DNA from 3 places in the Comamonas sp. wu1-DMT genome. Region 2 is predicted to be linked to each of the others. Evidence: predicted binding sites of a transcription regulator. Region 2 holds the regulator's gene; each other region holds the start of a gene.
What was found. The regulator FNR, encoded in region 2, switches genes on or off when oxygen is low (the NO sensors DNR and NnrR bind a similar motif). The targets are predictions, from matches to a motif close to TTGATNNNNATCAA.
Positions count from the first base shown of each region.

Region 1: the regulator FNR is predicted to act here: its motif matches at 2,168-2,181, upstream of cyoA (ubiquinol oxidase subunit II).
Region 3: the regulator FNR is predicted to act here: its motif matches at 2,609-2,622, upstream of V8Z78_RS11805 (DUF2189 domain-containing protein).

Region 1 is NZ_JBANEM010000001.1:174,994-179,670, reverse strand. Features, by position in the region: gene cyoB (cytochrome o ubiquinol oxidase subunit I) at 1-955, opposite strand, end outside; gene cyoA (ubiquinol oxidase subunit II) at 1,018-2,073, opposite strand; gene V8Z78_RS00780 (MFS transporter) at 2,412-3,752, shown strand; gene V8Z78_RS00775 (Bug family tripartite tricarboxylate transporter substrate binding protein) at 3,870-4,677, opposite strand, start outside.
Region 2 is NZ_JBANEM010000001.1:541,844-546,520, forward strand. Features, by position in the region: gene V8Z78_RS02505 (sulfite exporter TauE/SafE family protein) at 1-406, opposite strand, end outside; gene hemN (oxygen-independent coproporphyrinogen III oxidase) at 410-1,792, opposite strand; gene fnr (fumarate/nitrate reduction transcriptional regulator Fnr) at 2,061-2,783, shown strand; gene V8Z78_RS02520 (hypothetical protein) at 2,847-3,110, opposite strand; gene V8Z78_RS02525 (FixH family protein) at 3,368-3,673, opposite strand; gene ccoG (cytochrome c oxidase accessory protein CcoG) at 3,799-4,677, opposite strand, start outside.
Region 3 is NZ_JBANEM010000007.1:58,445-63,121, reverse strand. Features, by position in the region: gene V8Z78_RS11820 (ABC transporter ATP-binding protein) at 1-668, opposite strand, end outside; gene V8Z78_RS11815 (arylesterase) at 667-1,398, shown strand; gene V8Z78_RS11810 (hypothetical protein) at 1,416-1,586, opposite strand; gene V8Z78_RS11805 (DUF2189 domain-containing protein) at 1,657-2,454, opposite strand; gene V8Z78_RS11800 (PLP-dependent transferase) at 2,678-3,901, opposite strand; gene V8Z78_RS11795 (BON domain-containing protein) at 3,986-4,495, opposite strand; gene V8Z78_RS11790 (MFS transporter) at 4,672-4,677, opposite strand, start outside.

The sequences.
Region 1 (4,677 bases), 370 kb from region 2:
GCTTGCGGCTGAACGTTGCCACGATTTCGGAGAACACGCCGAAGCAGGGCAGGATCAGGATGTAGACCTCGGGGTGGCCCCAGATCCAGATCAGGTTCACGTACAGCATGGGGTTGCCGCCCAGCTCGTTCGTGAAGAAGTTGGTGCCGACGTAGCGGTCCAGCGACATCAGCACCAGGGCTGCGGTCAGCACGGGGAAGGAGGCCACGATCAGGGCGTTGGTGCACAGGGCAGTCCAGGTGAAGACGGGCATCTTCATCAGGTTCATGCCGGGAGCGCGCATCTTGATGATGGTCACGATCAGGTTGATACCTGACAAGGTCGTGCCCACACCGGCGACCTGCAGGCCCCAGATGTAGTAGTCAAGACCCGTGCTGCCGCTCTGGTGCCCCAGATTGGACAGGGCCAGCCAGCCGGAGGTGGAGAACTCGCCCAGGAACAGGGAGATCATGACCAGCACGGCGCCGCCGGTGGTCATCCAGAAGCTGAAGTTGTTCAGGAACGGGAAGGACACGTCACGTGCGCCGATCTGCAGAGGAACCAGGTAGTTCATCAGGCCGGTCACGAAGGGCATCGCCACGAAGAAGATCATGATCACGCCGTGGGCCGTGAAGATCTGGTCGTAGTGGTGAGGAGGCAGGTAGCCCATGTTGTCGCCAAAGGCCATGGACTGCTGCAGACGCATCATCACGGCATCGGCAAAGCCGCGCAGGAACATGACCAGACCGAGGATCATGTACATGATGCCGATCTTCTTGTGGTCGATGGAGGTGATCCAGTCGTTCCACAGCGGAGCCCAGAGGCGGAACTTGGTGATGCCGCCGACCACGACGAGGCCGCCAAGCACCACGGCAATAAAGGTCAAGAGCACGATGGGCTCATGCGTCATGGGAATCTGGTCCCATGTGATACGGCCCAACAGCCAGTGGGAGGCCGGGGTTGTTGTTTCAGACATGTTGAGTCTCTTCTGTCGTATTGGAGCGGCTGAGCGGTGAGCGCATCCGCACCGTGAACTACTTATTGCTGTGCGACAGCTCCGGAGGCGGCGACTTCGTCGAGCAGAGCGACAACGCGGTCAGCGTCTTTGGAAGTGCAGACATCCAGGGGCAGGGTCACGCTGGAGGTCTTGCTGTGGTGTGCAGGTGGCCTGCCGCCGGCGGCGTCGATGGCCATCATCTCGTTCATGCACATCTTGCCGTCTTCCACGCAGCGGTTGAGGACCTTGTGGTACAGGCCTTCGTCCACGCTGGCGAAGCGTTCAACGGGGTTGCGCTCGCTGGGCTTGGCCAGATCGATATAGGCATCGCGTGTCAGAACCTTGCCTTCGGTCTTGGCCTTGGCAATCCACTGATCGAACTGCTCGTTTTCCAGACCGTGGAACTTGAAGGTCATGCCCGCAAAACCAGCGCCGCTGTAATGAGAGGACTTGCCGCCATAGACACCGGGCTTGTTGATCACTGCGTTCAGCTCGGTCTGCATGCCGGGCATGGTGTAGATCATGCCGGCCAGATCAGGAACGTAGAACGCGTTCATGGTGTGGGTGGAGGTCAACTTGAAGTGAATGGGGCGATCCACCGGGGCAGCCACTTCGTTGACGGTGGCAATGCCTTGCTCGGGGTAGAAGAACAGCCATTTCCAGTCCAGCGACACGACCTGGATCTCCAGAGGCTTGACGTTGGGGTCCAGAGCCTTGGTGGCGGAGATGCGGTCCAAGGGACGATAGGGGTCGAGCTTGTGGGTGCTGATCCAGGTAATGGCGCCCAAAGCGATGATGATGAGCAGGGGAACCGTCCAGATCACCAGCTCCAGCGCGGTGGAGTGGTGCCATTCGGGGTCGTACTTGGCTTCGGTGTTGGACTGGCGGTATTTCCAGGCAAACAGCAGCGTCAAAAAGATGACGGGGACGATGATGAGCAACATCAGCAAAGTGGCCGTAATGACCAGATCGCCTTGCTGCTTGGCGACATCGCCAGCTGGGTTGAGGACGACGGCCTTGCTGCAACCGGCGAGGGTTGCGGTCAAAGCGGCCGCTGAGAGCCACGCGGGCCCACGGATTTCCTTGATTTTTAACATGCTTTGGGCGTGACAAAGTCGCGCTTAGGTGTAAACGCGGATTACTGGATCTCGGCAAATGTAATACCAAACAGGGGCTTGTCCATTGGACATTTTGTCCAAGGTCAACAGCTCGGGATTGGAAATGCGCTATGCGACAAGGGTTTAGCGGCTTTGGCGTGTGGACAAACTTTGAGCTGACAGGGCTTGAAATTGTCAAATCAGCCCTCAAAAACGGGGCCTGCACAGGGCTGGTCTGACAGTGCTCAGGGCAAAAACTCTATTGCAGCTGCACATGCTTGGGCGTAGAACGGAAAGCGTCCCCGGGACTGAAAAGTAAGACAAGGAGTTGTACCTTTATGACAAGCATGAACCCGTCCGTTGGTCTTACTCAGCAAGACTATGAGAACTCGGAAACCCTGGCCTACGCGGATACCGACGAGGATGTGACCCCCGGCGAGATTGCCGTGGGGGTGATCATCGGGCGCTCATCCGAGTACTTCGACTTCTTCGTGTTCGGCATTGCCTGCGTGTTGGTGTTTCCGTCACTGCTGTTTCCCGATCTGTCCAAGCTCGATGGCACGCTGGCGGCATTTACCATTTTCTCGCTGGCCTTTGTGGCCCGTCCTGTCGGCACGGCGCTATCCATGGCCGTGCAGCGCCGCTGGGGGCGAGCCACCAAGCTCACTCTGGCCTTGTTGCTGCTGGGCGTCTGCACCGTGGGCATGACCTTCCTGCCCAGCTATGAAGTCGCTGGCATGAAAGCGGTCTGGGCGCTGGTGATCCTGCGCGTCGGGCAGGGCCTGGCTCTTGGCGGTACCTGGGACGGTCTGCCTTCGCTGCTGGCCATGTCGGCACCCAAGGACAAGCGCGGCTGGTATTCGATGATCGGGCAGTTGGGGGCTCCGCTGGGCTTCATCATTGCCGCAGCGCTGTTCGCTTATCTGTATTCGAGCCTGAGTGCCGACGATTTTCTCAGCTGGGGCTGGCGCTTCCCGTTCTGCGTTGCCTTTGCGATTAACGTGGTGGCCTTGTTTGCTCGTCTGCGCCTGGTTGTGGGCCAGTCCTATACACAGGCGCTGCAGGAGCGCGAACTGGAGCCTGTCAGCGTCACACGTTTGATGGCCAGCGAAGGCCGCAATGTGATGATCGGCGCATTCGCGGCGCTGGCCAGCTTTGCACTGTTCCATCTGGTCACCGTGTTCCCGCTGTCCTGGATCTCGATGTACTCGAATCAGTCGGTGACCGATGTATTGGTGGTGCAGATCATCGGCGCACTTCTGGCGGGGATGGCCATCATGCTCTCTGGCTGGCTGGCCGACCGTGTGGGCCGCCGTAATACGCTGGGCACCATGGCTTGTCTGATCGGCATCTTCAGTTTCCTGGCGCCCTGGCTGCTGGGCAGCGGTACGGTGGGAAACAATGTCTTCATCATTGTGGGCTTCATCCTTCTGGGATTGTCCTACGGGCAGGCATCGGGTACCGTGACCTCCAACTTCTCGCCTCACTTCCGCTACACCGGTGCGGCCTTGTCCACCGATATGGCATGGTTGATCGGTGCGGCGTTTGCGCCCCTGGTGGCCTTGGGTGTCTCGGCAAAGTTCGGACTGGTGGCTCTGGGTATCTATCTGCTGTCGGGCGCCTTGTGCACGCTGGCGGCCCTGGGCATCAACCGTGCCATCGAGGCGCGCGACCAATAAGAAGTCAGTGAACTTCCCTGAAAAACGCCCGGTGCTTGCATCGGGCGTTTTTCTTGATACCAGAGGACATGAAAAAGCCGCCTGCAAGAGGCGGCTTTTTATCGATTGGAAGACGGATCAGTCCAGAGCCAGACCGGCCTTCTTGATGACATCACCGAAACGCTTGCTCTCGGAGGCCATGAAGGCCTTGAACTCGGCAGGGGTGGGATTGAAGGATTCGTAGCCGAAGGCTGCGAACTTGTCCTTGACGTCCTGGCCTGTCAAGGCCTGGCGCACATCGGTGCGGATCTTTTCGATCACGGCGGGGGGTGTACCGGGGCGCACGGCCAGGGCGTTCCAGCCGATGGCAGTGAAGTCCTTGGGGCCGCCCGATTCGGACACCGTGGGCACGTTCTCGAAGCCGGCAATACGGCTGGGAGCTGCCACGGCCAGGAAGCGCAGCTTGCCGCCACGCACCAGCGGGCCTGCCGTGCCCAGGGAGCCCAGGGCAAAAGTCAGCTCGCCATTGGCAACGCCCTGGTACAGCTGGCTGGTTTCCTTGTAGATCACATGCTCCATCTTGGTGCCGGTCTGGTTTTCCAGCAGGGCCGAGCCCAGGTGAACAGGGTTGCCCACGGACCAGGAGCCGTAGTTCAGCTTGCCGGGGTGCGCCTTGGCGTCGGCAATCAGGTCGCCGATGGTCTTGTAAGGGCTGTTGACGGGCACGCAGACAAAGAAGAAGTTGCGGAACAAGGGCATCAGGATTTCGAAGTCCTTGTTCAAGTCATAGGGCAGCTTCTTGAACAGGTGGGGGTAGGCGGCGATATGGACGTTGTCCAGCTGGATCATGTCCGTGCCGTCGGTGGCACCGCGCTTGAATTCATTGATGGCGATGAAGCCGTTGCCGCCGGGACGATTTTCCACCACCACGGGCTGACCCCAGGCG
Region 2 (4,677 bases):
CGGTGACCCAGGGCTGAACCCTGGCCCAAACGGAACGCCCCGCCCGCTCCAGCCAGGCTGGCTGCCGCGCCTGCACCACCATGGCCAGTCCCCAGGCCATGACCGCCACATGCATCAGCGTCCAAAGTCTCTGCAATGCCGTTGTCTGACTGGTCAGCCAGGCCAGACTTTCCATGGCCACGGCCGCGATCCCGCCCAGCAGGGCATAGGCAGCGATGCGCCCCAGATGAAACAGGCTGGTACGCAGCCATTGGCGTTTTTGCAGGCCGAGCACGACAACTGGCTGCCCGCCGCTGACAGGCTTCGCTGCTGTGACCACACTGCAGGGGGCAGCGCACATCACAAGACAATGGGGCCCACCCACGAGCCCCATGATCAAAGCAGTCCAGACCAGCGAAAACAACATGCGCTAGATGATGCGCGAAAAGCGGGCGCGGTTCCGGTCGGCCTGCAAATATCGGTCAAACAGCATGGCTACTCCGCGCACAAAAAACCAGCCCAGGCCAGTGACCTTGAAGCCCTCGGCGGACAGCTCGACCAAGCCGTTGCGCTGCATCTCTGCCAGCGCATCCAGCTCCGCAGCGAAGTATTCGCGGAAATTGATAAGCCAGGCCTGCTCCATGGGCTCATACAGGACGGAGCCCTGGCACATGATGGACATGATGACCGCTCTGCGCACCAGATCGTCACGTGAAAGTGCCAGTCCGCGCTGCACGGGCAACATGCCGCCATCGACGGCATCGTAATACTCTTCAAGAGTCTTGACGTTCTGGCTGTAGGTCGCGCCCACCTTGCCGATAGCCGATACGCCCAGTGCAATCAGATCGCAATCAGGCTGGGTGCTGTAGCCCTGAAAATTGCGATGCAGGCGCCCCTGGCGCTTGGCAATGGCCAAAGAGTCGTCAGGCAGCGCAAAGTGGTCCATGCCTACATAGACATAGCCGCCATCCATGAATGCATCAATTGCGCCGGAGAGCATGTTCAGCTTGTCCTGTCCCATGGGCAGGTCTGCCGATTCGATGCGCCTTTGCGGCTTGAAGCGCTCGGGCAGATGCGCATAGGCATACAGTGCAATGCGATCGGGGCGCAGCTCATTGACCTGTGCCAGCGTGCGCGCAAAAGACTCGGGCGTCTGCCTGGGCAGCCCGTAGATCAGGTCCACATTGATGGAGACAAAGCCCAGGCGGCGCGCCTCGGCCACCAGCGCAAATACTTGCTCGGCGGGCTGCTCGCGGTGCACCGCTTTCTGCACCGCGGGATCAAAGTCCTGCACGCCAAAGCTCAGGCGATTGAACCCCATGTTCTTGAGAGCTCTCAGCCGCTCGTTGCTGACGGTGCGCGGATCGACCTCGATGGAGTACTCGCCCGCGGGATCCAGCTTGAAATGTTCACGCATCAAGACCATCAGCTGCTGCAACTCGGCATCGCTGAAGAAGGTCGGTGTGCCTCCGCCCAGATGTAGCTGGCTTACGAGCTGACCTTTGCCGCAATGCTCGGTATGCATGGCCAGCTCACGGCTCAAGTAGTCCAGATACTCGGCAGCCTTCTCATGATGCTTGGTCACGATCTTGTTGCAGGCGCAGTAATAGCAAAGCGACTCACAGAACGGCACATGCACATAAACGGACAGGGGCAAAGCGCGCGAGCCAGAATGCGTCTTGCGCTGCTTGAGTGCCAGTATGTAGTCGTCTGCACCAAAAGCCTCAACAAAACGGTCGGCTGTTGGGAACGATGTGTAGCGTGGGCCGGGGATATCAAAGCGGCTCAGCAACTCAGGCGTGACTGCGGTCATAACTGGGAGTTAGGGTGCGCCCACACTCTGTATAGAGCAGATTTCAATGGAAATCAGATCCTGAAAATCATGCCCAAAATAGGCAAAAGCGCATGTTTTTGAACGAATACAGGCAATGTGCCCCAAGGCAATCACCCTGTCCTTGATGAAAATCAAGAGACCTCAAGGCAAGTGCTGCGACAATTTGATCCATCTCATCTTCAACCACGAGGTCAATGACCAGCGCGACTCTCCACTCCGTGTCTGTCTGCGCCGTTGCAAAAAGCCCATGAATCTTCAGACCATCAAAGCATCCTGCTCCAACTGCAATCTGCGTGAACTGTGCATGCCCATGGGCCTGGACGATGAACAAATGGAGCGCATTGACGAGATTGTGGCCACGCGCCGCAAGGTCAAGCGCGGCGGTCTGCTGTTTCGCAATGGCGAAGAGTTCACCTCGCTGTATGCCATTCGAACCGGCTTCTTCAAGACCAGCGTGGCCACCGAAGACGGACGCGACCAGGTCACAGGCTTTCAGATGGCTGGCGAAATCATTGGTCTGGACGGCATCGTCAACGACCACCACACTTGTGATGCCGTGGCCCTGGAAGACGCCGAGGTCTGCGTCATGCCGTTTGACAAACTGGAGCAGCTCTCGCGCGAGGTCACGGCCCTGCAGAACCATGTGCACAAGGTCATGAGCCGCGAAATCGTGCGCGAGCATGGCGTGATGCTGCTGCTGGGCAGCATGCGTGCCGAAGAGCGCCTGGCGGCCTTTGTGTTGAACCTGGTTCAGCGCCTGTCGGCACGCGGCTTTTCCAAGTCGGAACTGGTGCTGCGCATGACGCGCGAAGAAATCGGCAGTTACCTGGGCCTCAAGCTCGAGACCGTGAGCCGCACTTTCTCCAAATTTGCAGAGGAAGGCATTGTGGAAGTCAAGCAGCGCCACCTGCGCATCCTGGATACCGAGGCGCTCAAACGCATCGTCAACAGCCAGCAATGCCAGAACTGAACCGAGTCGACAGACACTCTCAAGACAAAGCCCGCGGACAGCGGGCTTTTTTGTCTGTGCGAATTAATCGGGCAGAGGCTCGGAAACGATGCCGCCATTGAGATCGCTGACGGAGCGACCCAGCATCACCGTCATCGCACCTCCGATCAGGGTCACGACCCAGAAGGCAAAAAAAGCGACCGTATAGATGGCTTGGCGCGACCAGTCCAGGGGGGAGCCCAGCCAGTGCACATCCAGCGGGTCCACAAAGGCGAAAACCACCATCTCCATGATTGCCGCCGCCAGAAAGGCCGGCCAGACAATCCACATCCAGCGTCGAGCATCCATCCTGATTCTCCTTGGGCTGTGGGCTTGGTCATATTTTGCACAACAGTGGTGACCGTTCATGCAGGACTGCGGGCATGCACCGTGGCGGGAAACCCTGAACCACTCTCTTTTCAGTAGCATCCTGCGCCATCTGGATATCAAAAAACTATTTGCTTCTACATCAACGTTAGACAGAACATGCGCAACACGCTCTGATTTTGATATCGGCAACAAAAAAGGCCGCAAAAGCGACCTTGGCGGAGCAAGCGCCGGAGCGCTCAGCGATCCAGCGGATGGTCCTTGGCTGGCGTGGCCGCATGATTGCGGCCGGTGACTGCTGGGGCCAGGCTTTTTTCACTTTCGCTCAGGCGCTGGTTGATTTCCATGCCATGGCGGTAGTAGTCAGGGTCAATCACGGGATCAGGCCTGCTCAGTGCGATGTATGCGGTGACAAAGCCGGCAATCACCACGATCACCGGGCCGGCGATGATGAGCCAGACATGGGCAAACTTCCACCAGGGCTTGCCGTCCTCGGGGTGGATGATCTTGGCCGTTTGCGAGACCTTGGCTTGTGCTGCCGACATGATGAAACCTCTTTCCAAATTCTGACCACCCAGACACACACGGCAGGGTGGCATAAATTGTTGCCGATTGGCGGTGCCCTTGTCCGGCCTCCGTGATGGCTCACGAAGACCGTCAAGACCTGGCATTAACGCGGCACCAGGAACACCGTCTTCTCGGAAATACGCCCTGCTCCGGCAGTCACTGCATCCACATTGAAGTGTACGGGGTGCGAGCCGGGAGTTGCTGAGCCGTACGGAATCTGCAGCCGCACCGCAATGCCGCGCGTCTCTGCAGGGCCAACGCTCACTTCCTGCTCGGATGCGACTTCCAGATTCTCCAGGCCCACGGCGCTGATACGGTAGCGCTGCTCGGACTCGGTGGCGTTCATGATCTGCAGACGGTAGACGTTCTCCAGCTTGCCGCCCGCCACGATGCGCGAAAGCGCAGCACGGTCGCGAATCACATCGACCTTGAGCGGCTCGCGCAGCACCAGACTGGCGATCATGGCGGCGCTGAGGGCCACCAGCACGGCCGAGTAAATCAGCACACGCGGGCGGAAAATGCGGCGAATCACCTGCACCTGCTTCCAGGCCTTGGCGACGGCATTCTGAGTGGTCAATCGGATCAGGCCACGCGGATACTCCATCTTGTCCATCACGGAGTTGCAGGCATCGATGCACAGACCGCAGCCGATGCATTCGTACTGCAACCCTTTGCGGATATCGATGCCCACGGGGCAGACCTGAACGCAAAGCTTGCAATCTATGCAGTCCCCCAGGCCCTGTGCCTTGTAGTCGACGTCTTTCTTGCGCGGGCCGCGAGCTTCACCACGTTCGGCGTCGTAGCTGACGATCATGGTGTCCTTGTCGAACATGGCACTCTGAAAGCGTGCATAGGGACACATGTACTTGCAGACCTGCTCGCGCATATAGCCGGCGTTGCCGTAGGTGGCGAAGCCGTAGAACGCCACCCAGAAAATCTGCCAGCTGCCCTGGAAGGCCATCAACTCCACACCCAACTCACG
Region 3 (4,677 bases), on a different contig from region 2:
CCGGCTTCTATGGTGATGCTTCGATCACATTGCGCCGCAATCTCGCGGTCATGCGTCACCAGAATCAGAGTCGTGCCGCGCTCGCGGTTGAGCGCAAACATCAACTCCATGATGGTCTGGCCCGTGGCGAAGTCCAGACTGCCGGTGGGCTCGTCGGCCAGCAGCACGGCCGGCTCCACCACAAAAGCACGCGCCAGGGCCACGCGCTGCTGCTCGCCGCCCGACATCAGCCTGGGATAGTGATTGAGACGCTGGCCCAGGCCCACGCGCTCCAGCATCTGCGAAGCTCGTGCTCTCGCATCGCGCTGACCCGCCAGCTCCAGCGGCAGCATGACGTTTTCCAGCGCCGTGAGATTGCCCAGCAACTGAAAGCTCTGGAAGACAAAGCCCATCTTCTGTGCCCGCACCGCTGCCCTGTCGTCCTCGCTGAGTGCAAACAGATCCTGGCCCAGCAAGCGGACCGTGCCGCGACTGGGGGTATCGAGGCCGGCCAGAATCGACAGCAAAGTGCTTTTACCCGAGCCGGAGGCACCCACAATGGCAACGGTTTCGCCGGCCGTGAAACTCAGATTGATATCCCGCAAAATATCCAGCACGCCTGTGGAATCGCTCACCGATTTGGACAGTTGCTCAACGGCAATCAAAGGAATGGCAAGAGTTGTGGACATGAATCAATTGGATAGCAAAAACGTCAAGAGTCGCAACCAGCACTTTGCACTGCAGCGCCGTCACTGTATCGCTGTTGCTCTGTCGCTCGCCATTTCAGGGGCTTGCGGTGCGGCAGTGGCCTCATCGCCCGCCAGGAACAAGGAGCCGGCCAAGGCCGCTCCCGGCGCGAAACCCGGCCCGGTGCTGGTACTTGGCGATTCTCTGAGCGCCGAATACGGCCTGACGCGCGGCAAGGGCTGGGTGCAGTTGCTGCAGCAGCGCATGAATGACGAAAAGAATCCGCGCAAGGTGGTCAATGCCAGCATCAGCGGCGAGACTACGGCCGGCGGCAGAGCGCGCCTGGCATCGCTGCTCAGGCAGCATGAGCCGGGCATCCTGATTCTGGAGCTGGGCGGCAACGACGCATTGCGCGGCCTGGCGCTGCAGAGCACTCAGCAGAATCTGGAAGTCATGATCAAGGCCGCCAGGGAGGCCGGGGCCCAGGTGCTGCTGGTGGGCATGCAGGTACCGCCCAACTATGGTGCGGCCTATACCGAGCAATTTGCCGAGATGTTCAGGAGCATTGCCGACGCGCAAAAGCTGCCGCTGGTGCCGTTTCTGCTGTCGGGCATCGGCGATGCTGCGGACGCCGAGCGATGGTTTCAGAGCGACCGCATTCACCCCAATGCCCAGGCTCAGCCACAGATGCTGGCCAATGTCTGGCCCAAGCTCAGGCCATTGCTGAAATAAGTGACGGCCGCGCGGCCTCAGTCGCCGCTGCCTCCGCCATCACCGCCGGAGTCGCCGCCGTCCGAGCTACAGACACCTTCGCCGCTGCCCGAGCCACAAAAATAGCTGTCGTTGAAGACGTCGCTGCCGTCTTCACGACTGCTTGCCGAAGTCCAGGCCAGCTGCGAATCAGCGCTGCGCCCCGGCACGCCGGACTGAGGCGAGAAGATTTTTTTTCAACCAGTTCCAGAACTCCATGACATCCCCCCTCATTGCACCTTAAGCAGGGTTCTCCTTGCTTTCGGCGCGGACGCTGGCTTTATAAGCATGCCAGCTGGTGCAACCCAGCAGCGGCCCGATGACGATCAGACCTGCACTGTAGAAGAGCAGCGAGACCGCGATCAACACGGTGATGATCAGCCCCCACAGCAGCATCACACCCGTGTTGGCACCCACCACGCGCATGCTGGTGATGCAGGCCGTCAAGGCATCGGTATCCAGATCAAGAATGGCGGGCAGTGAAACCACCATGCTGGCAAACACCAAGGCAGCAAATATCCCGCCAACCGCGGTGTAGCCCAGCAGGAACTCCCAGTTCTCGGGCCGCAGCAGGGTCTGCAGCAGGGTTGCCGTACTGGGCATGCCGGTATCGAACGAAATGGCGAACACCACCATGGCGGCGCGCCCCCAGAGCATCTCCAGCACCATCAGCACCATGACCAGCATGCCCATGCTGGCCAGATGCTTGTCCCAGCAGGTCAACGACTCCGACAGCAGCACGGGCTTGCCCTGCTCCAGTTGCTTGCTGACGTAGTACAGGCCCATGGCCAGGAAGGGGCCTACCAGCAGACAGCCGCTGGCCATGGACATCAGATATTCAGGGCTGGAGCGAAACACCCAGGCCATCAGACGTGCCATGCCCCAGAAACACAGGCCATAGAACAGCGCAATCATTGGTGCGCGCCGCACATCGCTAAGGCCGAGCAGCAGCCATTGCCAGGGCTCGCTCCAGCGCAGTTGCAGAATCTGCAGATTGCCGGACTCGGCCTTGACCTCGGAAACAGGGGAAGCTTGCATGCGAGACCCTCCTTGTCGCCCGTACCGCGCCTCGGTGGCGGCAGCTGACAGGAACAAGTTACCCGCTCAACCTCGAATCTGCATTGCGGAAAGCCCGCATGCCGGCCTCCGCGTTTTCACTATGAAAACAAGAGCTTATAGCGCCCATTCTTTATTGACTTCAGTCAATAAAAGCATTGAAATCGCTTCTCGACAAGCGCTGTCAGCTCCTATTTAAATAGCTTCAACCAAAGGCCCTGAGCAGGGCCTGGGCCAGGTCGGCCTGCAGATCGCTAGTATCCTCAAGGCCGATGGCAAAGCGCACCACAGTGCCCGCCTTGATGTGGGGTGTGGCACGGCTGCGCATCTCGGGCAGCTCATAGGGCACGACCAAACTCACGGGCCCGCCCCAGCTGTAGCCCAGCTTGAACAGGCGCAGGCTGTCGCAGAAGCGATCGACGGCCGCCTGGTCGAAGCGCTCGTCGATGACCACGCTGAACAGACCGGCGGCCACGCCATCCTGGCCCTGCCCTTGTCCGCACAGCTGCTTCCAGCAAGCATGGCCCGGGGCATCAGGCATGGCGGGGTGCAGCACCTGCGCCACGGCACTCTGGGCAGCCAGCCACTGCGCCAGCTGGCGTGCCGAGCGATCCTGCGCGTGATAGCGCAGGCCGATGCTGGGCAGGCTGCGCAGCACGGCTTCGGCGTCGTTGCCGCTCACGCCCAGGCCCAGGCGCATGTGCGCGAGCTTGATGCGCATATGCAGGGGCTGGTTGCGCGTGATGATGCTGCCCATCAGCACATCACCGCCGCCGCTGGGGTATTTGGTCAGGGCATGGGCCGTGACATCGACGCCCAGGCTGCCATCGCCCAGCAGGTCGAAGGGGCGAAAAGCCAGGCCCGCGCCCCAGGTGTTGTCCAGCACCATGGTCACCCCCCTGGCCCGGCACAGGCGCACCTGCTCGACGAGATTCGGGAACTCCATGGTTACCGAGCCCGGAGCCTCCAGCCAGACCAGCTTGGTGGCCGGCGTGATCTTGGCCGCCAGATCCTCGACACTCATGGGGTCGTAGTACTGATGGCGAATGCCGAAATGGGCCAGCTCGCCCTCGGTCAGCGTCTTGTTGGGACCGTATGCGTTATCGGGCACCAGCACCTCGTCACCCGTCCTGAGCAGCGCCAGCGACACCATAGCAATCGCGGCCAGGCCGCTGGGCACCAGCAGACATTGCAGACCGCCCTCCAGCGAGGCCAGACGCTCTTCCAGGGCGTAGGTCGTGGGCGTGCCATGCAGGCCGTAGGTGTAGCTGCTCTTGTCCAGCCAGCGGCGTTCGCGCATGGCCTGCACGTTCTCGAAGTACACGGTCGAGGCCTTGTGCACGGCCGGCTGCGGGCCTTCGAAGTCCGTGGGTGGCTTGTAGGGATGGTGGATCAGATGGGTGGAAAGCTTGTGGTCGGCTTGGGTCATGCCCTGATCTTAGTGCCATGCAGCCACAAAAAAGCCAGAGGGCTTGCGCGCTCTGGCTTCATGCGAGATGCAGGCTGAAAGGTCTCAGCCAGCCTTCACGGTCAGATTGTTGTTGACCGAGGTCACGCCCTTGGCTGCCTTGGCGATATCGCCGGCCTGGGTCTTGACAGCTTCGCTGGGCACGGTGCCGGTCAAGGTCACTGCGCCGCCCTTGGTGTCCACATTGATCTGCAGAGCGCTGATTTCCGGGGCCTTGATCAAATCGGTCTTGACGGCAGCGGTGATGCCAGCGTCATCGAGGGCAGCACCCGCCTTGGCAGCGCCTTCCTCCATCTTGTTGCCAGCCTTTTCCATGGCGGCACCAGTAGCTTCACCAGCCTTTGCCAATGCATCGGCAGCTGCATCGCCGGCCTTGGCCGTACCTTCTTCAATCTTGCTGCCAGCATTTTCCGCAGCCTTCTCGGTCTGGGAAATGGCGGAATCGAGCTTCTGGCCAGCGGTCTTGTTGTCGTCGGACTTGCCGCAGGCAGCCAAGCCAAAGGCCAAGGCGGTAATGGCCAGAACTTGAGCGGAACGCTTGAACATAGTGGTCATATCGATTTCTCCCTTAATGCTTGCAAAAACATGACGGTCAACTGTAACGAACCACCATTTTGGCTCGGATACGAACTTTTCCCGCATCCCTGTAGGACAAATTTGTCCGAATTTGTGACATTTGATTAATAAATGTTTTCTTCTGTGATTTACAGAAACTCTATGCAAGCCATGCACTAATC